Regions from separate parts of the Myxococcus sp. CA005 genome, predicted to be linked through region 2. Evidence: riboswitches for the same ligand, from Rfam matches in the RefSeq annotation. Region 2 holds a riboswitch; the other holds the start of a gene.
The links. A riboswitch is a leader RNA that binds a small molecule or an ion and turns the genes downstream of it on or off. The one in region 2 is predicted to bind guanidine.
Positions count from the first base shown of each region.

Region 1 (11,860 bases), on a different contig from region 2:
GACGTAGCACCGCCGCTCGGGGAGGCTTCCAGGTCGCGGTGACGTTCCGTGAAGTGGGGCCGACGAGGATGCGACGGCGCAGCTTGCCGACGCGTGCGCGCTCCTCCGGTGGGAACGAGGCGGCGAGCTTTTGACGCAGGCTCTTGAGTGTCGAGAGCAGGAGCGGAGACTCGAGTCGCTCGGCGAGCGCCAGGGCGAGCAGGAGGTCAAGCAGCTCCTGGGCGCTGAGCTGCACGCGCCCGAGCCCCGTTCGGGGCGGTACCCGAATGCCGCCGCCTCGGCCTGCGTCCGACTCGATGGGGACGCCGCGGGCGGAAAGCCGGGACAAATCCCGTCGAACGGTACGCACGCAGACGCGGAGCTCCTCCGCCAGCTCCGGGGCTGTCCAGGACGGCCGGGAGGCGAGGAGGCCCAGGACACGGTCCAGGCGGTCGGTGACGGGCTCACGCTTCAAACGTGACTCATTCTGTCATGTTCTGGGGCCATGGTCATGGGGTCGCGAACGGGCGCGGCCAGGACACGAGAGAGCCCCATGAACACCTTGCGCGGATTGTGCACCTTCAACCTCTGGGCGGATGACCTTCGGGCGGCGACGCGCTGGTACGCGGAGCAGCTCGGCGTGGAGCCTTACTTCAGCAGCGAGGCCGCCGGACGTGGTCTCGGGTATGTCGAGTTCCGCATCGGCGACTACCAGCATGAGCTGGGTATCATCGACCGGCGATTTGCTCCGCCGGGGCTCGCCACGGCTCGGGGCGGTACGGTCGCCTACTGGCATGTCGACGACATCGCCGCCACGCTCGATCAGTTGCTCTCACTGGGGGCCCAGCTCCTCGAGGGCGTCACCGAGCGTGGCCCCGGCTTCGTCACGGCGTCGGTCATCGACCCATTCGGGAACGTGCTGGGCGTCATGTTCAACCGTCACTACCTGGACGTCCTGGGAGGTGCCCGTGGCCAGCGTTAGGCAGGAGGGGCGTGGGGGCGCGGCATGGATGCGCCGGTGATTGCGTTCCGGGGTGCGGCGGAGTTCGAGGCCTGGCTCCATGCGCATGCCGATGCTCCTTCTGGCGTCTGGTTGAAGCTCGCGAAGAAGGGGACGGACATCCCGTCGCTCACCGATGACGAGGCGGTCGACGTGGGGCTCTGCTTTGGATGGATTTCGGGGCAACGGAGGTCGCTCGATGCGCGCTTCTATCTGCAGAAGTACGTCCCGCGCCGGCCGCGCAGCCGCTGGTCCTGTGTGAATGTGAGGAAGGTCGAGGCGCTGCTACGCGCGGGCAGGATGCGGCCCTCGGGGCTCGCCGAGGTCGAGGCCGCCAAGGCCGATGGACGCTGGGCCGCGGCCTACGCGTCCCAGAAGAACGCCACGGTGCCGGAGGACCTGACGGTGGCGCTGTCTGCGAGCCCGCGTGCCGCGCGGGCGTTCGAGGCGCTTGGCAAGACGCGGCGGTACGGGCTCATCCTCAAGGTGATGACAGCGCGTACCGAGAAAGGGCGCGCGAGTCAGGTCCGCCGTGTCGTCGCGGAGCTGGACGCGGCGGCGGATTGAGCGCGGGTGGGGCACCCTGGGGGCACATGCTGCCCACCAGGGGCAATCCGCTCACGGGCGCGAGCGGCTCCGCTCCTGGATGAAGCGCTCGAGGTCCTCGTCCTGCCCCAGATGGCGGAGCGCGCGCGCCTGGTGGCCCGCGTGGCGAAAGCCGGCCTTCTCCAGCACACGCCGGGAGCCGGGGTTGCGGGAGAAACAACTGGCATGGAGGGATTCCAGCCCGAGCGTTTCGAAGCCGTAGCGGACCAGGGTCTGGGCTGCCTCCGTCCCAAAGCCCTGTCCCCAGTACGCGCGGCCGAGCCAGTATGAGAGCTCGGCCGTGCGAGGGCGCTCCTCGTCGGCCTCCACCAGCCCGGCCAGGCCCATGAACTCGCCAGACTCGGAATGGCCGAGCGCGAAGACATGCGAACGTGCATCCAGCGAGGCAATCCAGGCTTCCGCCATGCCGTCCTCGAACGGATGTGGGATTCCCGCCGCGTTCGCCGCCACCTCGCGGTCACCCGCCAGGCGCTGAATGGCGCGGGCGTCGTCAGGGAGGAGGGGACGGAGAATCATCCGGGCACTCACGAGGGCTCCCTCCCCGCGCTCAGGGGCGAGCGCGCGCCGGATGACAGGGCGCAGGTCGGCCGCACCGAGCGCGTCCAGGGCAAGCTCCCATCGGCCCTCGGCGCAGAGCCCGCTCAGGCCGCCGTCGTCATAGGCCCGCAGGGCCACCGTCCGCAGCGCTTCGCGAACCGCCTCGGCGACCGCGTGCCCTGCTTCGTCACAACGCTTGCAATCGAGCTCAACACCGAGGCGGCTGCGCCTCCCGTCCTCGGAGAGGACCCAGGGGCGCACCATCCAGGGCGGGTCATGGCGCATGTGCTGCCGGTGGCCACACTTGAGGTCAGCCACCCAGTGGTCTTCCCGGTCGAGGTGGAAGCCTGTGATTTTCTGCTTCATGGGTCCCTGTGTCGTTGGAGGCGGGTGACACGATAGGGATGGAGTCGCGGCGAGTGGAAGCGCCGCGACAACGTCGCAAGACCTTCTCTGGAAATGCCAGCTTGCGGCTCAGGGGCGGACGACGCAGCGGAACCCGATGTGCGACGTGCCGCTGTCCACGGCCTGCGGTGAGCGCGCCGCCGGGCGGTAGCGCAGGCAGTAGTTCGGCGCGCACAGGTGGCTGCCGCCCTTGAGGACGCGCCGGGGAATCTTCACCTTCGGCAGGCACGGGTCCAGGCTGCGATCCGACGTGGCCGGTCCCCGTGGATTGACGGGGATGCAGCAGGGCTTTCCGCCATTCCCCTCGTGCCGCTCCTGGTACCAGTCCGAGGTCCACTCCCACACGTTGCCGGCCATGTCGAAGAGGCCGTAGGCGTTCGGTGGGAAGTTGCCCACCGGGGACGTGCCCTCGAAGCCATCCGTGTTCAGGTTCTGCCAGGGGAACTCCCCCTGCCAGGTGTTGGCCATCAGCTTGCCACCCGGCGCGAACTCGTCGCCCCAGACGTAGACCTTCCGGTCCAGGCCTCCGCGCGCGGCGTACTCCCATTCCGCCTCGGTGGGCAGCGTCTTGCCCGCCCAGAGCGCATAGGCGAGCGCGTCCTCGAAGCAGACGTGAACCACCGGGTATTGTTCGCGCCCCTGCCAGGTGCTGCCCGCGCCTTCGGGGTACTTCCAGCAGGCGCCCGCCGTATAGAACCACCACTGCGTCAGGTCGCGCAGGTCCACGCGAGCGAGCGTCTTCTTGAAGACGAGCGAGCCCGGGACGAGCAGCGCTGGATTCGCGCCGGGAAAGTCGTCGGGGTTCAAGGGGCGCTCGGCCACGGTGACGTAGCCGGTGGCCTCCACGAAGCGCGCGAAGTCCGCGTTCGTCACCAGTTGGCTGTCCATCCAGAAGTCCGTCACCGTCACCTGGTGCGTCGGCCGCTCCTCCGGATAGTGATGGTCCGAGCCCATCCAGAACGTCCCACCGGGGATGTAGACCATGCCCGGCAGCGAGCGGGCTTCCTGCCCCGCGCCGTCCTCGAGGGGCCGGCCGCCCTGGGCCGGGACTTCGTCGATGACGTCGATGCTCATGTGCGTGCCTCCTTCCCTGCGAGAACGGAGGGGCGCGCCGTGCCCCGGTAGCAAACGTGGGGGGCCACGCGGCACGGAACAATCCGGCCCTCAGGGGTAGGCCTCGTGTCCGCGCCTGCTCCTGCCGGTCGTCGCCCGGCCGGGGGGCGCTTGTGGGTTCCTGGACGCAGCCCCACCGTGGAGACGGCGCCCTCATGGACCCGCACTCGACGATTGCCGAATTCTCCCTGGTGAAGGGCGGGCTGCTCTTCGAGACCGAGCGCCGGCTCCGGCGGGGTCCGCGCAAGCGTTATGACCCCGTGTTGCGGGCGCTGGCCTTCTCGGCGATCGGCTGGCTGCCCTTGCTGATCTTCACGCTGCCTTCGGGTGGGCCGACCGTGGGCTCCCTGTTCATGGAACTCCAGGTCCATGCGCAGTTGCTGGTGGCGCTGCCCGTGCTCCTCGCCGCGGAGCCCTACATCGACGGCCGCCTGGCTTTCGCGGTCCGCCAGTTCCTCAATTCGAACCTGGTGGCGACGGACGGCCTCCGGACGTTCGAAGCGGATGCCCGGCGCGCCATGCACTGGCGGGACAGCTATATCGTGGAGGCGCTGCTGCTCATCCTGGCGTATGCCCTCACGTTCATCACCCCGGCCGACGCCACCCGGTCGTGGACCCTCAGCGGCGATGGGTTCTCCATGGCGGGGTGGTGGAACCTCGCCGTGAGCCAACCCCTGTTCCGTTTCCTGGCGCTCCGGTGGCTATGGCGTGGCGTCGTGTGGAGCGCCTTCCTGCTGCGTGTGTCACGTCTGCCGTTGACCCTGGTTCCGACACATCCGGACATGATGGGCGGGCTCGGGTTCCTGCCTGTCTGCCAGGCCTGTTTTTCGCCCGTGGTGTTCTCCCTGGCCGTGGTGGTGGCGGCATACACGTCCCGGGTGGAGCCCAAGGACCTGTCGGCCAACCCCGCGGCCTACGTGATTCCGCTGGTGGTCATCGCGGCCGGCGCGGTGGTGCTGGTGTTCGCGCCGATGAGCTTCTTCGTGCCCCAGCTCGTGCGGGCGAAGCGGATCGGTGACGAGGACTTCTCGAAGGTCGCGGCCAAGCACTCGCGGCAGTTCGAACACAAGTGGTTCCGGGGCGGACCGGAGCCGGAGCTGCTGGGCGCGCCGGAGATGTCCTCGCTGGCGGACATCGGCACGGCCTTCACGCTGGAGCGGAGGATGCGCCTGTTGCCCTGGGACAAGATGGCCCTGCTGGCCGTGGTGGGGGCGGCGCTGGCGCCACTGGTCATGTTGCTGGTGATGGACCGGCAGTTCATCTCCGTCCTCAAGTTCATCCACGAGGGCTTGAGGTGACGCGGGCCCGGAGGGCTCCGGGCCCGGTCATGCCGATGCGCTCAGAACGTGGCGCCGACGTTCAGCGTGGCGTTGTAGCTGGAGCCTCCCGCGAACGTGACGTCTTTCACGGGTTGGTTCTCTGCGGGCGGCAGCGTGGGGACGAGCTCCTGGTTGAAGAGGAGGTTGTAGTTGGCCCGCACGTCCGCGGTGAAGGAGCCGGTGTAGAAGCGCAGCCCCGCGCCCAGCGGTACGGCGCCAGCGGTGTCGTCGCGGTAGCCCAGCGCTTCCGCGCCGCGGCGGACGTTGTACCAGTTCATGCCGAGGCCGCCGAGGAGGTACGGCTGCACGGGGGTCGCCGTCAGGCCGATGGTGGCCACGGCCTGGCCTCCGTTGCGGACGATGTCCGGGTTTCGAGCCAGGTCCTCCAGGCCGCGCCGGTCGAGCTTGTTGATGGCGCCGGTGTAGCCCAGCTCGATGCCCAGCACGGTGGACGGTTTGAGCGTGGCCGTGGCGCCGTACGCCGCGCCCGGATCGATTCGGGGGGCCAGCCCACCGCTGTAGCCCTCCACGCCACCGCCCACGGTGACGGTGAGCCCGCGCATGTCGGGCTTGTCCTTGGCCAGCGCCGTGCCTCCGCACAACGCGCCCGCGATGGCCAGTGCCTGGATTCGTTTCATTTCGAGCGCCTCCAACAGACGGGGTTGTTCCGCCAGGAAGCTGGGGCCGCGGACAGGCCGGTTCAAGGCAAGCCGGCAAGGCATCTCCGCGAGCCCTCCCAAGCGTGCCTGTGTCCCACCGCCGGACACCCCACCTGGTGCGGTGGCATTGTCCGGCCGGGTTGAAACGGGAATCGCGTGGCTTTATAGAGGGGGGCGCCAGCGGCCTCATCGTGAGGGTGTCTGGCCCGGACGAGGCGCGCCGTACCCGGTCAGGACAAGACGACGCGACAACGGGAGTCGTACGTCATGTCCTGGATTCTACTCGTCATCGCGGGGTTGCTCGAGGTCGGTTGGGCCATCGGTCTCAAGTACACCGAGGGCTTCACCCGGCTGGTACCAAGCGTCCTCACGGGCGGCGCCATCGTCGCCAGCATGGTGCTTCTGGGGATCGCCACGAAGAACCTGCCCATTGGCACGGCCTATGGTGTTTGGGTCGGCATTGGCGCCGTGGGCGCGGCCATCATGGGCATCGTGCTCTTCAATGAGCCGGCCACGCCCGCGCGCGTGTTCTTCCTGGTGCTGCTCCTCACCTCCATCGTGGGCTTGAAGGTCACCAGCGGCCGGTAGGTGGCCCTTCGGTGCTGATTTCCCAGGCGCTGCCTTGTAGGCAGCGCTACACGTGGGAGTCATGCGCGATGCGTTCCTGGGTGGAGGTCGTCCGAAGCGGCGGGGCCTGTGGCGGTATGCCCTGGGCGTGATGGGGCTGGGCGCGGGCGTGGGTGCCCTCCTCACGTGGACGACGACGGACGGCCTCCAGTCTTTCGGGGCGCGGGCAGATGGGGCGCGCCTGGAGCGGATGAAGGCATCGTCGCGCTACCAGGCCGGCATCTTCATCAACACCGCCGGTGCCAGGCTGCCGCAGAATGGGCCGGACTGGGGCACGTTGAAGGAGATGCTCTTCGGCACCCAGCAGCGTACGCCGCCGTCCGCGCTGCCCATGGAACGGGACGTGGCCGCGGCGCTGGCGAAGCCGCCGGAGAGCGGCCTGCGCGTGACGTGGCTGGGCCACTCCTCGCTGCTGGTGGAGATTGACGGCTTCCGCATTCTCACAGACCCCATCTGGGGCGAGCGCGCGTCGCCGTCCACCATTGCTGGGCCCAAGCGGTTCCATCCGCCTCCGCTTCCGCTGGAGGCGCTGCCGGACGTGGACGCGGTGCTGCTGTCGCATGACCACTACGACCACCTGGACATGCCCACCATTCGGGCGCTGGTGCCGCGTCAGGTGACGTTCTACGCGCCGCTGGGCGTGGGAGCGCACCTGGAGAAGTGGGGCGTTCCGGCGGAGCGCGTGGTGGAGCTGGACTGGTGGCAGGAGGTGTCACTGGGGGAGGGGGAGGGCCGCCTGCGCATGGTGGCCACGCCCGCGCAGCACTTCTCCGGCCGGGGCCTGACGGACCGCAACAGCACGTCCTGGACGTCGTGGACGCTGCTGGGCTCGCAGCATCGGGTCTTCTTCAGCGGGGACACGGGGCTGACGGAGGAGTTCGCGGAGGTAGGGCGCCGCTTCGGTCCGTTCGACGTCACCATGTTCGAGGTGGGCGCCTTCCATCCATCTTGGGGAAGCATCCACCTGGGGCCGCAGCAGGCGCTGAAGGCGCATGAGATGGTGCGGGGGCGCACCTTGCTGCCCATCCACTGGGGGACGTTCAGCCTGGCGCTGCACGCCTGGGATGCGCCCGCGAACGAGCTGGCGGCCGGGGCGCGCGAGCGGGGCGTGAGTCTGCTCACGCCCGTCTTGGGCCGCCCCGTGGAACCGACGCGGGAGCGCGCGGACACGGCGTGGTGGAGCACGGTGCAGGCCGCTGCTGTCGTTGGCGACGCGCCTTGATGTATCGCCGAGGCCCCGACGTCACCCGGAGTCAGTCGGTACCCTGACAATCACGTCCTGAACAATCGGTGGCCGCGTATGACTGCTTTGTCGTGCTTCGGCCGGTATGCAAGGTCTCCCGACGATGCATTGAGATGTCTGTCGTTGGGTATGGGACGTGCAGTGCGGCCGGGTATGATTCGAACAGTACTCGTGGCGATGCTCCTGTTCGCAGGCACCGGGAAGGCTCAAGGCGTGGAGGCCGCGTCGGTGCCGCAGGCACCTCGCGCGGAGCGTGCCGGGCTGGCCATCTGGACGGCCTCCGTCATCGATTGGAGCCTGCTTCTGGTGGGGCCAATCCTGGGCGTGGGCCTCAATGTCGCGCTGCCAGTGGGCATGAACGTGCCTTTGACGGATACAACGGATGGCGTTTTCGAACTCCGACCCATGCTGGCGCGCAAGAGGTGCACCAACATCCACGGAGACGCCATGCCCCGTTGCGGCACCCTGCAAGCCCTTCGGGCCACGGTGGGCCTGGCGTGGACGCCCTGGCCGGGCGAGCGGGGCGATGGCTTCTTCATCCAGCCCAAGCTGAGTGGCATGGTGACGCATCAGACCGTGCGTGGGACGGAAATCCCAGTGACGGCGGAGGGCACGAGGATGGAGACGGGCGGACAGGTCTCCCTCGGGTTCGACGTGGGGTACCGGAAGACGTCCCGCCGCTCGCGTTCTTTCCTGGCTCCGGTGATAGGCGTTGGCGTGGGCTATAGCTGGAACCAGCAGCGCGGGCGGGTCGACCCGGGATGGCTCTTTGCTCGGGAGCAGGCACGTGGCTGGAAAGACAAGTTCATCGTGGACCTGAACCTGGACCTCTTGCGGTTCGGGGCCACGTTCTAACGACCGCGGGGCTGCGTCAGTCGGCGTCGTCGGTGATGTCGAAGTGCAGCACGTCTTCGCGCGTGGCCAGTTGCGGCAGGTGAAGTCCATGCCCGGCGTGAATTTGCGCTGGGAAAGCAGTCGCCCGTGTCCGCGGAGTAAGGGGTTCCCGAGGGATTGCACCCCCGCACGCTGGCGCCCACAATGCGACGCGTCTGGATTGTCAGATGGAGCATCATTTCCCGTTTTGAGCCCGGATCGGGCACGGCCGGATGCGACTCTCACTCACCCATAAAATCACCCTGGCGCCCATCATCGTGGCGCTCCTGTTCGTCCTTCTCTCTCAGGGCTACACCGTGCCTCGCCTCCAGGAGGCCTTCGAGGCGCAGGGGCGGGAGCTGAGCGGCGCGCTGCCTGCGGTGCTCGCCGCCGCGGTGGCGGACGGCATGAAGCGGAGCGCGCACGACGAGGTCCAGCAGACGCTGGAGGCCGTGGCTCGGCATGGTGGGGCGGCCTACGTCGCCGCGTTCGACGCGGGGGGGACGTTGGTGGGCGTGGCCGGTGAGAAGGCCCAGATGCTACGGGATGCCCGCGAGCAGTTGAGGTCCTCCGAGGGAGGGCTCGTCCTGCGGGATGGGGACACGGAGCTGCAGGACCTGGTGGCGCCGGTACCAGGTGACGCCGGCTGGGTCCACGTGGGCTTCGACCGCACCCATGCGCGTGGGCTCGTGGAAGGGGCGCTGGCGAACGTGGGCATCACCGTGCTGGTCGCGCTGCTCGTCTTCACCGCGGCGGCCTTCCTGGTCAGCCGCGCCATCGTGTCGCCCCTGAACCAGCTCTCCTCCGCGGTCCGCCATATCGCCGAGCGCGGCGACCTGCGGCAGACTATTCGCATCGACTCGGATGACGAGGTGGGGCAGCTCGCGCGGGCCGTGGGCATGCTGGTGGGCAAGCTGAAGGAGCTGCTGCATCAGCTCCAGTCCTCGACGGAGCTGCTGAGTGACTCGGTGTCGGGGCTGACGGAGTCGGCGGATCAGCAGAATGAGATGGTGACGCGCCACGCGGCCGCACTCCAGGAGACGCAGGTGACGGCTCAGGAGATTCGCCAGACGGCGATGCTGGCGTCGGGCTCCGCGGAGTCCGTCATCCAGGTGGCCGAGCGCGCCGAGCAACTGAGCCGCACCGGCGAGGAGGCCGTCTCGGCGAGCATCGACGGCATGGAGGAGGTGCGCAATCAGGTGGCAGAGATCGCCGCGCGCATCACCTCCCTGGGCGAGCGGACCAGGCAGATCAGCGGCATCACCGAGACGGTGAAGGACCTGGCGGACCAGTCCCACCTGCTGGCCGTCAACGCCGCCATCGAAGCGGCGCGCTCCGGGGAGCACGGCAAGGGCTTCGTCGTGGTGGCGAAGGAGATTCGTGCGCTGGCGGACCAGTCCATCCGGGCCACCAACCAGGTGCGGCGCATCCTCCAGGACATCAATCAGGCCATCATCGGCACGGTGGAGATCACCGTCGAAGGCACCGAGCGCATGGAGGCGGGGCTGGCGCAGGTCCGCACGTCCGGCGAGACGCTGAAGGAGCTCACCGCCATCGTCGAGGACAGCACCGCGGCGGCGCGGCAGATCGCGCGGACGGTCAGCCAGCAGGCCACGGGCATCGAGCAGATCTTCACCGCGGTCAACGAGCTGAACACCCTGATGACGGACACCGTGTCCCGCATCTCCACGACCAGTGACTCCGCCATGTCCCTGAAGATGCTCTCCGAGCGCGTCTCCCAGGTCGTCCGCGCCTACAACGTCTGACGCCGCCGCAGGAGAAGCGGTGAGCTTCTTCGGCCGCTACGACGCGGACGGAGCGGCCTTCTTCCGTGACGCGTGTTTCGTGGCGTGGGGGCGCTTCGCTTCCACCCCGTCTTCAGGAGGCTGCTGCGCGGAAGGGTAAGCACGACCCCGGGGGACGGCGAGTCACCTCCGTCAGCGGGACTCCGCCTTCTTGTAGCGCAGGCGCTTCATGGCCTCGAAGCGGGCCCTGTCCTTGGGCGGCGTGGTGGCCACCAGCCCGTCGAGCATGCGCTTCGAGCTCTGGAAGATTTCCTCGACGGCGACCTCGAAGGCGTCGGTGTTCTGCTTCGACGGCGTCCGCGTCCCGGCAATCTTCCGGACGAATTGAAGCGCCGCCGCGCGGATGTCGGCATCGGTGGCGGGAGGCGCGAAGTTGAACAGGGGCTTGATGTTCCGGCACATGCCCTCAGGGTAAAGCGAGTCCGGAGAACAGGCCATTGCGCATCACGGAGTCCTCGTCATGGGCGTGTCCTTCCCGGCACCGAAGACCGAGTAGAGGACTGGGAGCACCACGAGGGTGAGCAGGGTGGACGACAGGACGCCTCCAATGACGACCGTGGCCAGGGGCCGCTGGACCTCCGCGCCGACGCCGGTGTTGAGCGCCATGGGCACGAAGCCGATGGCGGCCACCGCGGCGGTCATCAGCACGGGCCGCAGCCGGGACACGGCCGCCTGGCGAATGGCTTCGCCCAGGGCCTGACCTTGCTCCAGCAAGGCGCGGACCCGTGAGACGAGCACCATGTCCCCCAGGACCGAGACGCCCGACAGGGCGATGAAGCCCACGGCGGCGGAGATGGAGAAGGGCAGGCCCCGCAGCAGAAGCGCGAGCACGCCGCCCACGAGCGCGAAGGGGACGCCCGCGAAGATGCGCACGGCGTCCAGGACGCGCTGATAGGTGAGGTAGAGCGGCAGGAAGATGAGTGCCAGCGCGACCGGCACCACGATGAGCAGGCGCGTCTGTGCGCGTTCGAGGTGTTCGAACTGACCGCCGTAGCGGACGTAGTAGCCCGCGGGCAGCTCCAGCTTCTCATCGAGTGTTCGGCGGACCTCCGCGACGAAGCCGCCGAGGTCGCGTTCTCGCACGTTGGCCTGGACCACCAGCCGCCGTTTGCCCCACTCGCGCTGGATGGTGGTGGGGCCGGATGTCTCCTTCATGGTCGTCAGCCGTCCGAGGGGAACGCGCTCGCCGCCGGGCGCGGCCACGGGGATGGTGGCGAGCTTCGTGGGTTCCTCGCGGTACTCCTCGGAGAGGCGCACGGCCAGGTCGAAGCGGCGCTCGCCTTCGCGCACCTCCCCGACGATGCGCGTGCCCACTGCTTCCACGACGTCGAGGACGGAGCGAGCGGGAATCCCGTAACGGGCCACCGCCGCCCGGTCCACCGTGATTTCCAACACGGGCTGGCCCGTCACCTGCTCCACGGTGACGTCGGCCGCGCCGGGGATGGCCCTCACCAGGGTCTCCAGCTCACGGGCCTTGGCCTTGAGCACGTCGAGGTCATCCCCGAAGAGCTTGATGCCGACGTCGCTTCGCACGCCCGCGATCATCTCGTTGACGCGCATTTCAATGGGCTGAAGGAAGGCCATGCGCATGCCTGGGAGGTCCGCCAGTTCGGCCTTCATCTCGTTCACCAGCTCCTCCTGGGTGGTGGCCCGCTTCCACTGCTCCCGAGGCTTGAGGGTGATGAAGACGTCGG
Region 1 is NZ_SRLV01000004.1:149,303-161,162, forward strand. It holds gene FMQ63_RS02890 (YafY family protein) at 1-454, opposite strand, end outside; gene FMQ63_RS02895 (VOC family protein) at 533-961, shown strand; gene FMQ63_RS02900 (YdeI family protein) at 986-1,546, shown strand; gene FMQ63_RS02905 (GNAT family N-acetyltransferase) at 1,598-2,488, opposite strand; gene FMQ63_RS02910 (formylglycine-generating enzyme family protein) at 2,597-3,601, opposite strand; gene FMQ63_RS02915 (hypothetical protein) at 3,796-4,938, shown strand; gene FMQ63_RS02920 (hypothetical protein) at 4,980-5,597, opposite strand; guanidine-III (ykkC-III) riboswitch at 5,798-5,868, shown strand; gene sugE (quaternary ammonium compound efflux SMR transporter SugE) at 5,886-6,206, shown strand; gene FMQ63_RS02930 (MBL fold metallo-hydrolase) at 6,268-7,467, shown strand; gene FMQ63_RS02935 (hypothetical protein) at 7,642-8,343, shown strand; gene FMQ63_RS02940 (methyl-accepting chemotaxis protein) at 8,595-10,127, shown strand; gene FMQ63_RS02945 (DUF2277 domain-containing protein) at 10,299-10,568, opposite strand; gene FMQ63_RS02950 (efflux RND transporter permease subunit) at 10,611-11,860, opposite strand, start outside.
Region 1: another riboswitch for guanidine. It lies ahead of sugE (quaternary ammonium compound efflux SMR transporter SugE); the one in region 2 lies ahead of FMQ63_RS22945 (multidrug efflux SMR transporter).

Region 2 (11,860 bases):
CGCGCGGGCAGCCCACTGTGACGCCCGCGGCGGGTGGCACGCCTGCGCACGGCACGTCGGTGGCGCCGCCGGGCATGGCGGCGAAGGCACCGGGCGCCGTGGCCAGCACGCCGCCTCCGTCGAGGACTTCTGCCGTCGGCGCGAGCAGCACGCCGCCTCCGTCGCGGCCCGTGGCCACCGGCGCCGGGAGCATGGCTCCCCCGCCGAGGGCGCCCGGCACGGGCACGGCCGGCAACATCCCTCCGCCGTCGCGGCCCGCTTCGATGCCGCCTTCCTCTGCCGCATCCCGGCCCCCCTCGGCGAGCGGCGGAGGCGGGTTGGCGGATGACAAGCTGCGTGCCGTCTACGACGCGTACGTCACCGCGAAGCGCCGCTGCCAGGAGGACACGTCGAAGCTGTCCTACGAGTCGGTGGCGGCCACGTTGCGCAAGCAGGTGCCGGAGCTGCTCAAGCAGCACAACGCGAAGGCGGTGGAGTTCAAGGTCGTCATCAAGGACGGCAAGGCATCGCTCAAGGCCGTGCCGAAGTAGACGTCACCGGACAGTGCGCGGGCGGCCGCACGTCGTTGGCTGGACGCAGGTGTGCGCGCATCCCCTTCCGCCGCCGACCTGCCCCCCGCGCCACCAGTGTCGGGAATCGTCGCCTGCTGAAAGAACGACTGCCTCTGCTGCTTGGGCGGGTTGTCGCCCCGGGGGTGCCTCCCTAGCTTGCGTTTCGCGTAAGCGGCCGGTGGGCGGCGCGAGACACTGCGGGAGGCGACGTGGGGATTCGGCGGAGGTGGCTCGGGCTTTCCATGGTGATGGGACTCTCCCTGGGCACGGGGTGCATGTCGCCCTCTCAGGAGGCTCAGGAGCGTCTCGCGGCGCTGGAGGCCGAAGGCGAGGCGATGGACGCGGTGCTCGACTCCGTCGAGGAGCGGCTCCTGGGCAACCAGGCCATGCTCCAGACGTGGCAGGAGCTTGGTCGCCGCCACCAGCAAGTGACGCAGCTGCACTGCGAGACGTCCGACCCACACATGATCGCGATGATGAAGCACTACAAGAAGCAGGAGGACCGCGCGCGTCAGCTCAAGCGGCGCGGCAGTGGTGTCGCCTCGGTGGACAAGGCGGTGCTCACCTCCGGCAAGGCGCCGCGCGGCAACAACTGACGGCGCTCAGACGCTGAGCCTTTCGCGGAAGCGCTGCGACTGGCGGCGGGACATCTCCACCTCGCGGCACCGCGCAGGCGCAGCGACAGGACGAACAGCGACGAAAGGGCGTGGCGAAAATGCAGCCCATCTTCAAGCCGGGCGAGGATGGGATGCTGCCGTCGAGCCTCATCGAGCGCGGCCTCTGTCGGCCAGCGCCTTGAAGGGGCTCAGCGTCGTCGCAGAAGCCACGCGCGAGCGGAGGGGTTCATCGCGGCGACGGCGCGGAGGAAGAGGCTGGGGGCCATGCGGCGCAGGCGCCAGCCCCAGCGCGCATCCGCCATGGGGACGGTGTAGAGGCTTCGCGCGTCCACGGCCTTCAGGAGCCTGCGCGCGACGACCTCCGGGCCCAGGCGGGCTTCATCCAGCATCAAGCCGGCGAGGGTTCGAAGCGTGTCCTTGGTGTAGTGGCCCGTGCTGGCGATTCGGGTGCGGAAGAAGCTGGGGCACGCCACGGTGACGCCGATGCCGGTGGCCTTCAGTTCGGCGTGGAGTGTTTCGGAGAGCGCGATCACGCCCGCCTTGGACACGTTGTAGGCCGCCAGGTCGGGCACGTACACGAGTCCCGCCGCCGAGGCGATGTTGAGGATGTGGCCGGACCCCTGCCTGCGCATCCGGGGGACGAAGACATGGCAGCCGTGGATGACGCCCCACAGGTTGATGTCCAGCACGCGCTTCCATTCGGAGAGTGACAGCTCGCCCACTGGGCCCGCGCTGACGACGCCCGCGTTGTTGACCAGCAGGTCCACGCCGCCCAGGGCCTGCTCCGCGGCGTCGGCCATGGCTTCGACCTGGGCCGGCTCGGTGACATCACAGACATGGACGTGCGCTTCGCCTCCCGCGCGGGTGACGCGCAGCGCTGTCTCCTCGGCGGAGGCGGCGTTGATGTCGGTGACGAGCACGCGGGCCCGTCTGCGTGCGAGCTCCTCGCAGAGCGCGCGGCCCAGGCCGCTGCCTGCACCCGTGATGACGGCTCTTGGATGGGATGGAAGGCTCATGCGTGTCGTTGGCGCTCAGCATGTCCTTGTCGCGGCCTTCGCCGCCATCTCCCCGGCGGTGCCTTGACGCGAGCGCCCAGAACGGCCCTGACACCGGGTGCTCCATGACACACCCGACATCCCTGTCCCAAAATCGCGAACGCGGCTCCTGGCGCCAGGCGAGCGAGCGGGGCGTCAGTGACGACGCGGGCGAATCCGGGTACAACCGCCGCCGTGAGACGCGCCTTGTGCGGAGCGTTCGCCGCCATCGCGGTGGGCCTCTTCGGATGCAACGACTTGGAAGTCTGTGGCTCGACGGCCAGCGCCATCACGCGTGATGGCGGGGAGCCCTACCGCTGCGTCACGTCCGAGGACTGCCCGCGCACCTCGCGGGTCAACGTCTGCGTCACCGACGTCTCGCCAGTGGAAGTCTGCGTCCGCTGTCAGGACACGAAGTGCGTCACCGTGACGCCGGAGGCCTGCGACTGATGAAGTCCTTGCGGCTCGCGCTCGCCGTGCTGTCCCTGGCCGCCACGGCGTGCCGGGACAAGCCCGTGGACCATCTCCAGCGGGCCCGTGACGCCACCTTCGAGAAGCGGCCCGACGAGGCGCTCGTCGAGTACCGCAAGGCCTTCGACGCGCTTCGCCACGACTCCTCACCGGAGGCGCTGGTGCTCCGCGCGCGCGCCCTCAAGGGGGCCGCGGATGTCTACTGGCTGGAGCAGCGCAAGGTGAAGGAGGCGGTGGGCGTCTACCGCGAGCTCATCCAGCAGTGCCCCGAGTCGCCGGAGGCGCTCGAGTCCCGCATCATCCTGGCGGACCTGCTGCGCGTGCATTACCGCGACCTGCGCGGCGCCATCGACCAGCTCACTGCGGCCCTCAAGCTCAATCCGCCGCAGGGCGCGGAGCTGCACTACCTGGTCACCAAGCTCTACTTCGAGTTGGGCGACTATCAGCAGTGCGAGCTGGAGACCCGCCGAGTCATGGAGCGCTTCCCCACGAGCGCCTACGTGGATGACGCCCTGTACCTCCAAGCCCAGGCCATCGCGATGATGGAGGGCCGCCGCCAGGAGGCCTCCCGCACCTTCGCGGACCTGCGCACGCGCTTCCCGGACTCCGAGCTGGCGCCGCACGCCCTCTTCGAGATGGGCAAGCTGCGCGCCGACGCCGGAGAGAACGAGAAGGCCATCGAGACGTGGGTGGATGCGCTGAAGACACACCCTGACCCCGCGCTGGTGCAGGACTACATCGCGAGGGCGCGTCGGCGCATCGCCAACACCACGGCCGCGGGCGTGGGGCAGCGCGAGGTGGCCTTCGACCGCGTCCGCCCGGCGCGTACGTCGCTGGAAGCCGTCGGTGGCCGCCCCGAGGAAGCCGCGCACGAGCACGACTGACGCGGGGCGGACGCGCCGCCCTACGCCGGGACGTCCAGCGTCGCTTCCAGCAGGTTCGCGGGGCCCGCCCCATCTTCGGAGAGGGCCGCCAGGAGCAGCCGCACGCGCCCCTGTTCCACCCGGGCATCCACGCCTGTCACTGTCACGTGGCCCTCCAGCGCGTCGAGGAACTGCGGCGAGCCATCCGGCGCCAGCACGCCCACGACGGAGCCGCTCACGGTTGCCGTCGGGCCGGTGCTCCCCGCGGTCGCGGTGAAGACCATCCGCCCGCCAGGAAGCGGCGACGCCGCCGTGAAGGACAGCCGCATGCCTCCGGCCTGTCCCAGCTCCCATCGGCGCGTCATGCGCACTACGTCCGGGCCCAGCGCGCCGGCTTCCAGTCCGCGCAGTACCCGCTCCGCGTCCAGGTCCACGAGGGCGTCGGTGCCGGGCTCGCCGCTGCCGCGCTGGAGCAACCGCATCAGTCCGCCCGACATCGCCGCCCCGGCGATGCGGAGCGGTCCGAACTCCCGGCTGATCTGGGTGTACAGCGCCGTGACGTCCACGGCCCGGGCATCTCCCGCCAGGGTGCCGTCCGCGCCCAGGGCGACCAGCGCGCCGCGCTGCCTGCCCGCGGAGATGCCCGACGGCAGCATCAGCAGCGAACCGTGGGGCGAGCTGCCCTGGGGCGCCAGCAGGCAGGGCACCTCCAGGTCGGGCTGCGACGACTTGAGGGAGACGGGCGCTTCGGGCTGGTGGTTCGCGAAGAGCACCACGCCATGACCGGGACTTGCCCTCGACAGGGGGAACGCGGCCAGGTGCAGCGGCTCATCCGCGACGGTGTAGAGCCAGTCGCCCGAGCGGACCAGTCCGATCGAGGCGGTGACGTGAGACGGACGTCCTGGCGCGGCGGGCGCCTCCAGGTCGAGGGTGCGCCGTGGGGTCAGGTGAAGCATGGCCGTGTCTCCCGCGAAGCCGCGGCCTCACGGGCCCCGGCGCTTCAGAGCAGCGTACCGCGCAGCAGGAGGCTGGCGACGGTGAAGTAGATGAGGACGCCGCTAACGTCCACCAGTGTGGCCACGAAGGGAGCGGAGGCGCTCGCGGGGTCGAAGCCGAACTTTCGCAGCACCAAGGGCAGCATGGAGCCGGCCAGGGTGCCGAACGTCACCACGCCCAGCACGGACAGGGCGACGGTGATGCCCAGCACCAAGGCGTGCTCCCCGTAGACGCCGGAGATGGAGTTCCAGATGAGGATGCGCGCCAGACCCACCACACCCAGCACCACGCCCAGCACCAGTCCGGAGAGCAGCTCTCGGCGAGCCACGCGCCACCAGTCCCTCAGTCGCATCTCGCCCAGCGCGAGCGAGCGGATGATGAGCGTGGAGGCCTGACTGCCGGAGTTGCCGCCCGAGGAGATGATGAGCGGCACGAAGAGGCTCAGCACCACGGCGGTGGCGATTTCGTCCTCGAAGCTGCTCATCGCGGTGGCGGTGAGCATCTGCCCTAGGAAGAGCACCAGCAGCCAGCCGATGCGCTTCTTCAGCATGCCGAAGAAGCCGGTCTCGAAATAGGGCGCCTCCAGGGCCTCCATACCGCCGGCCTTCTGGATGTCCTCGGTGGCCTCTTCCTGGACGACGTCGACGATGTCGTCCACCGTGACGATGCCCTTCATCCGCTGCTGGACGTCGAGCACCGGCAGGGCCATGAAGCCGTGCTCGGTGAACAGCCGGCTCACGGCCTCCTGGTCGGTGTCTTCCGACACGGTGATGACGTCGCGCTGCATGACGTCCGCCACGCGCTTGTCGCTGGCCGTCTGGAAGAGCTGACGCAGGGACAGCACGCCCAGCAGGTGCTGTTCGGCGTCGAGCACATAGGCGTAGTAGACGGTCTCCACCCGCTCCCGCGCCTGCTTGCGCAGGTAGCTGATGGCCTCGTCGATGGACATGTCCGGCCGCACGCGAGCGAAGCGCGGATTCATCAGACCGCCGGCGTCGTCCTCCGCGTAGGCCAGGAGCACGTTGACTTCGCGGCGGCTGGCGTCGTCGAGCTGCGAGAGGATGGACTCCGCCTGCTCGGGCTCCACCGCCTGTACCAGGTCGGCCAGGTCGTCCGGGGGCAGCAGCCGGACCCAGGTCCGTCGCTCGGCCGGCTGAAGGTGGAGGATGAGCTCCGCCTGCTCACGCGCCGACAACGCCAGGAAGAAGTCGTCCGCCACCGAAGCGGGAAGCAACCGGAAGCCCTCCAGCCGCTCATCGACGGAGAGCACGGGCCACGCCTCGTGCAGTTCCTCCATGGAGAGCGCGGCGCTCTGGGGGCTTTCCATCATGGGGGCTCACCTCCGGGCGTGTAGGGTGGAGCGCGTGGTGCCGCGGCGCGCGGGCCTCTCTACACCCGGAAGGCCAGGTATCGCGAGAGGCAGGCAGGCGACATTTCGCGCTTTCCTTCCGTGTGTGCCCCAACCGTCTCGTTATTTCAACGAAGACGCACGCCGTTCGTACACCCGCGTGCCGCCGAGGCCCTGCCCGCCGCCGGCCTCCCAGTAGAAGCGCGGAGAGAGGGTTCGCAGTCCGGGAGACAGGTCCGCGTTGCCCGGCAGCAGCTCCAGTCCCAGCGGGCCCTGTGACTCGGGCGGCACGGGCACTGCGGAGCCGATGCGTGACTGCCGCCACTGGATGAAGGGGATGGCGAAGCCGGGGCGGAGGGGCGCGCTCACCAACTCGAGCGGCGCGTCCACGACCAGGGTGCCTCGTTCGGTCAGCGCGCCATCCACCGCGGCCCACCGGTACAGCGTCTGTCCTGGCTGCGGCGGGAGCAGGGTGTCCACGCGGGTCCACACCGCGCCAGCCTCGATGCCCGCTGGCACGCCCGGCAGGCGCTGACACGGCGCCTCCGAGGCGACGAAGGCCCCGCTCGGGCCCAACCGGAACGTGCACGCGCGGCTGTCGGGTTCCTGCGTCACCTGGATGACGCTGACCGTGTCGGGGCCCAGACGCACGAGCAGGCCCAGCACCATGTCGACGCCGAAGGGCAACTGGTTGGCCCGTCCCCACGGAGTGGGGGTGGCACCAACGACGACACCTTCTGAGGTGAAGGCAAAGCGGTGCAGGCGCTCCGAGTCGAGCACCCACAGCTCATCCGCGGTGGCGAGCCGGTTCTGGATGACCTTCATGGTGTCGCGCTGGTTGAGCAGGAGCGAGCCGGTGAGTTCGAGTTCCGAGCCCGTGTCGACGAAGCGGCGCACCCGGTCCTCGCCCACGACCCAGACGACATCTCCCGCGACGGCCACGTCGGGCATGCCGGAGACGCCGCCGAGTGGCGTCTGGGTTCCGTTCGCCGTGTGCACCGCCACACCGTCACACAGCCAGGTGCCATGCGTGGTGCGGTCCAGTTGCGTGCAGCGGGGCAGCGGGAGCACTGTCGGCTCTCCTCCGGTCCACGCGCGTGACACGTAGGCGCCGAACTGCTGGAGGCTGCCCACCGGGGCGAAGGCGACGCGGACGTGGTGGCGTCCGGTGGTCGTCGGGGTGAAGCGGACGGTGGCCGCCTGTCCATTGCCGGTGAGGGACGCCTCCGAGGCCACGGCGTGGTTGTTCGGGTCGAACACCTCCGCCGTGATGCTGTCGGGGACCTGGGAAGTATCGAGGCCCTCACAGGTGGAGTTCAGGCTCGGCTGGACATGGAGCTCCGCCGGGAGCTCCAGCGACAGCAGGGGCGGGAGCTGTCCCAGGCCTCCTGGCAGCGGGACGAGGTCGCAGTCATCGCCGGTGTCCGCACACCCGGACAGGAACAACATCGCGGACCATGCGAGCAGGCAGGGAACGGTCTTCATCGAGGGGACGCCGCCCGGGTGACCTCGGCCTGGGGGAGGCGGCGCAGGCTCCAGGGCCTTCTTACCCCATCCGCTGGCCGGGCCGGTGACAGGCGTGGTGCCGTGTCAGGCCCCGCGCTTCCAGCGCGTCATTTTTCACAGAAAGGAGCGGTGACATGCAGACGACGAACCTGACGAGCCCGATGAATCCCGACACCTTGAACGACACTGTCATCGGCATCGGCGTGCTCGCGCCCGTCGCCCTGCTGCCCGCTCCCGTGCTGCCTGGTCTACCCATTGGCGGTAGATGGCCCGGACTCTGACGCCTTTCGCCCGTCCATCGACGTGGCATGGCAGGCCAGAGGTCGGGCTCCCCGAGGGAACCCGGCCTCTTTCTTTTCCGGGTCGTGGCAGCACATGCGGTCGTGGCCGAGTGGTCAGGCCCCTGGTCGCCATCCAGGTGAACACGGGTTCGAATCCCGTCGACCGCTTTCCGGCAGCCCACCCGGGTTGCCGTCATCGAAGAACGCCGCGGTAGCCCAACTGGTAGAGGCACTGCACTCAGAATGCAGATCGTGCGGGTTCGAATCCCGCCCGCGGCAAGTTTTCCGAGTCCAAGGACGCATGGTTGGCAACGGCCTTCGTCCGTGTTGCACCTGTGTCGCATGTGGGCGCAACAGGCAGGTCCCCAGGACGCTGACGGCGTTCCTCCGCGTATCCGGCCTGAGATGGGCGTACCGCTTTTCCGTCATGTCGATGGCGGCGTGTGGCCCATCGATCCTGAATGACCTTCCGCGGAACGCCTCGGAACGCCTCGCATGGCGAGGTGGCTTGCGTCGGTGTGGCGCAAGTCGAGCCAGCCGATGATTCCCACCTCGCGAGTGATGCCCGCTCGTCGAAGCGAGTGCTGAAGCGGCCTGTCCATCCTGTGGGCAGTCAGCGGCTTGCCGTCATCCAGGCAGAACACGTAGGGCCCGCGCAGGTGCCGGTGCTCCTTGATCGCGTCCGTCACCCAACGCCAGATGGCCCGCCTGGTTCGACGACTACAACCGCTGCCACCCTCATCGCGGTCCGTATTGCCAATTCCCAAGCCTGAGCTGTCCGATTTGACGAGGGCAGCTCCACTGCCCAGCATCCAGCCTGTCGACTCACAAGCTACTGCGGTGGACAAAACGGCCTCGCCGGGCTAGTAGGCCAGCCGCACCAGCTGCAATCAGTTCAGATTGCAGCCCTGCCCGGACGAGATGCGCCGTACCCGGTTACGTAAGACGACGCCCTGACCAGGGGTGCGTCATGTCGTGGCTGCTTGTTCTCGTTGCTGGGTTGCTGGAGACGTGCTGGGCTGTGGGCCTCAAGTATACGCAGGGCTTCACCCGGCCTTGGCCCAGTCTCTTTGTTGCCGTCACGTTGATTAGCAGCTTGGCGCTGCTGTCCATTGCGATGCGCACGCTGCCGGCCGGAACTGCGTACGCGGTTTGGGTTGGAATTGGGGCCTTGGGCGCCGCGCTTGTTGGCATCGTGCTCTTCCGTGAGCCGGCCACACTGGGGCGCTTCTTCTTCCTCGGACTCATGGTCGTCTCTGTCATCGGCCTGAAGTTCACCAGCGGCGGGGACGCGCACTAGGGGCTGTCTATCCGAGCGCGCGCAGTACGTATCGAGCCCTGGCGACGACGCGCGCTGCGCCTATCGGCTGAGCCTCATCAACGCCATGGTGGCGCACCACGGTTACTCGGCCGTGTGCGACGGCCAGGTGAAGGAGATGTCCCATGGACCCCATCACGCCTCCGCTCGCCCTCGGCCAGAAGCACGTCGTCGTGCTGGGTGCGGGCTTCGCCGGACTCACGGCCGCCAAGGCGCTCGCGCGCCACTCGGCGCTGTACGTGACGGTCCTCGACCAGCGCAACCATCACCTCTTCCAGCCGCTGCTCTACCAGGTGGCTACTAGCGGACTGAGCCCCGCGGACATCGCGGTGCCCATCCGCTCGCAGTTCGCACGCAAGCCCAATGTGTCGGTGCACTTGGGCCGCGTCACGTGGGTGAACCTCAAGGAACGCTGGGTGGGCGGTGAGGGCGACGTGCGGCTGCGCTACGACTACCTCGTCATCGCGTGCGGCGCGCAGCACAGCTACTTCGGCAAGTCGGAGTGGGAGGACTTCGCCCCGGGACTCAAGACGCTGGAGCAGGCGACGGAGTTGCGCCGCCGCATCCTCAGCGCCTTCGAGCAGGCGGAAAACGAGCGCGACGCCGAGCGCCAGCGCGCGCTCCTGAGCTTCGTCGTCGTGGGCGCGGGCCCGACGGGCGTGGAACTGGCGGGCGCCATCGCGGACATCAGCCGCACGGTGCTGGTGCGCGATTTCCGTCGCATCAAACCGTCCCGCGCGCGCGTCTTCCTCGTGGAGGCGGGCCCACGCATTCTGCCGTCCTTCAGCGAGAAGCTGGGAGTGCGTGCGCACCGCGACCTTGCGGCCCTGGGCGTGGAAGTGCGCACGGAGGCACGCGTGACGGCGGTGGACGCCGAGGGTGTGATGCTCGGCTCCGAGCGCCTGGCCTCGCGCACGGTGGTGTGGGCTGCAGGTGTGCAGGCCGAGTACCTCACGCGCGGGCTCGGCGTGCCGCTGGACCGCGCGGGGCGCGTGCAGGTGGCGGCGGATCTCACGCTGCCCGGCCACCCGGAGGTCTTCGCCGCGGGTGACGTGGCCCACGTGGAGCTGGACGGTAAGCTCGTGCCCGGTGTCGCGCCTGCGGCCATGCAGATGGGCCGGGCCGTGGCGCGCAACGTCCTCGCGGACCTGCGCGGCCGCCCCCGCACGCCCTTCCGCTACAAGGACAAGGGCGCGATGGCCACCATCGGCAAGCACCGGGCCATCGCGGAGACGGGCCGCGCCAGGCTGACGGGCTTCGTCGCGTGGGTGGCGTGGCTCTTCATCCACGTCTGGTACCTGGTGGGCTTCAAGAACCGCTTCGGCGTGTTCGTCACGTGGGTGTGGAGTTACCTGTTCAGCACGCGCGGCGCGCGGCTCATCACGGAGCGCGAGTGGCGGTTGAGTCCGAAGGTCGCGTCTGAGCGCGCGCCGCACGCGGGCAAGGTGACGGCGGGCGACCCCACGGCGCCCACCAGTGATGCACGGCCGCCGGACGGGACGACGACTACGGCCGCTGCCGCCCTCGTCGCGGACTGAAGATGATGTCACCCCGCGAATTCCGTACTGCTAATTCCCAACCCCGAGCTGTCCGATTTGATGGGGGCAACTCCAGGCGCGCTCCTGCTGGGGTTTCGCTCCACCCGGTCGCGGGTTCGAATCCAGTCGTCCCGACTGCCACTACCCCTCCATCGGCGAGCAGAGCTCCACCAGGACGCCGTTGATGTCTCTCACGTAGGCCACCGTCTGTCCCCAGGGCTTCTGCTTGGGAGGTTGCGTGGCCTCGGCGCCCGCCTCCACGGCGCGTGTGTACGCGGTGGCCACGTCGGGAGTGACGAGCGCCAGTTCGATGGCCGCGGCGTCTTCCTTCGGCCGCAGATGGCGCACGGTGAAGCCATGCTCCTTCGCCGCGCCTTCCTCGACGAAGGCGAGGGCGGTGGTGCCTGTCTCCATCTCCGCGTAGCCACCGCTCTCGTGGATGAAGCGGCGCGCCAGTCCGAAGGCCTTCTCGTAGAAGACGATGGCGGCGCTCACGTCCGGTACGTAGAGGATGATGTAGCCGAGCTTCATGGCGGACTCCTGTTGGTCAGTGGGACGTCTGTGTGAGTGCGTCGTCACACGGATGGCACGGGCCTGTCTTGAAGGAATCGGACAGCGCTCAACCCACGAGTGCGGTGGGCGACACGCCGGCCAGTTCCCGCACGTCTCGTGACAAATGCGCCTGGTCCGCGTAGCCGCATTCGAGCGCGACGTCACACAGGTCCGTGCCCTCACGGGAGCGCAGCAGGGACACCGCCCGCTGGAGGCGCAGCACGCGCGCGAGCAGCTTCGGCGGTACGCCGGCTTCGTCCAGGATGTCCCGGTGCAGGGTGCGCTCACTCACGCCCAGCTCGCGAGCGAGCGCGGCCATGCGCACCTGTCCCGACGAGGCTTGGAGGTGTCCCAGGGCCTGGACGGCGCGCGGCTTCGCCATGCTCCGGAACGAAGCCCAGCGTCGGGCGATGGTGCGCTGGAGCAGGGCCATGGCCTGGGCGGGCGAGGCGCAGTCTTCCATCCGCCGCTGAAACTGCATGAGGGCGGGCGAGCAGTCCTGGGCGGAGACGTTGAGTCCGCAGAGTTCACGCGGACTGACACCCAGCAGGGCCTGCGCCCAGCCAGGGCGGAGCCTGACGCCCAGGCTCACCCCGCCGGGCTCGAGGTCGACGAGGATGAAGCGCTTCATGGGGCCGACGACGGCCAGCCGGGGTGCGGCCAGCCACACCGGGCCTGGGGCGTGTTGGAATCCGAAGATGAGGTCGGTGCAGCCATCCGGAAGGACCCGGTGCTGCCGGGGGAGGGGGACGTCGTGGGGCTTTCGGGGCACCCAGAACTGCCAG
Region 2 is NZ_SRLV01000054.1:4,271-16,130, reverse strand. It holds gene FMQ63_RS22995 (MXAN_5187 C-terminal domain-containing protein) at 1-530, shown strand, start outside; gene FMQ63_RS22990 (hypothetical protein) at 761-1,147, shown strand; gene FMQ63_RS22985 (SDR family NAD(P)-dependent oxidoreductase) at 1,357-2,184, opposite strand; gene FMQ63_RS22980 (hypothetical protein) at 2,362-2,652, shown strand; gene FMQ63_RS22975 (tetratricopeptide repeat protein) at 2,652-3,557, shown strand; gene FMQ63_RS22970 (hypothetical protein) at 3,578-4,492, opposite strand; gene mgtE (magnesium transporter) at 4,537-5,862, opposite strand; gene FMQ63_RS22960 (hypothetical protein) at 6,004-7,365, opposite strand; gene FMQ63_RS37540 (hypothetical protein) at 7,521-7,667, shown strand; tRNA gene FMQ63_RS22955 (tRNA-Gly) at 7,764-7,835, shown strand; tRNA gene FMQ63_RS22950 (tRNA-Leu) at 7,873-7,946, shown strand; guanidine-III (ykkC-III) riboswitch at 8,565-8,622, shown strand; gene FMQ63_RS22945 (multidrug efflux SMR transporter) at 8,638-8,967, shown strand; gene FMQ63_RS22940 (NAD(P)/FAD-dependent oxidoreductase) at 9,111-10,523, shown strand; gene FMQ63_RS22935 (VOC family protein) at 10,665-11,054, opposite strand; gene FMQ63_RS22930 (helix-turn-helix domain-containing protein) at 11,143-11,860, opposite strand, start outside.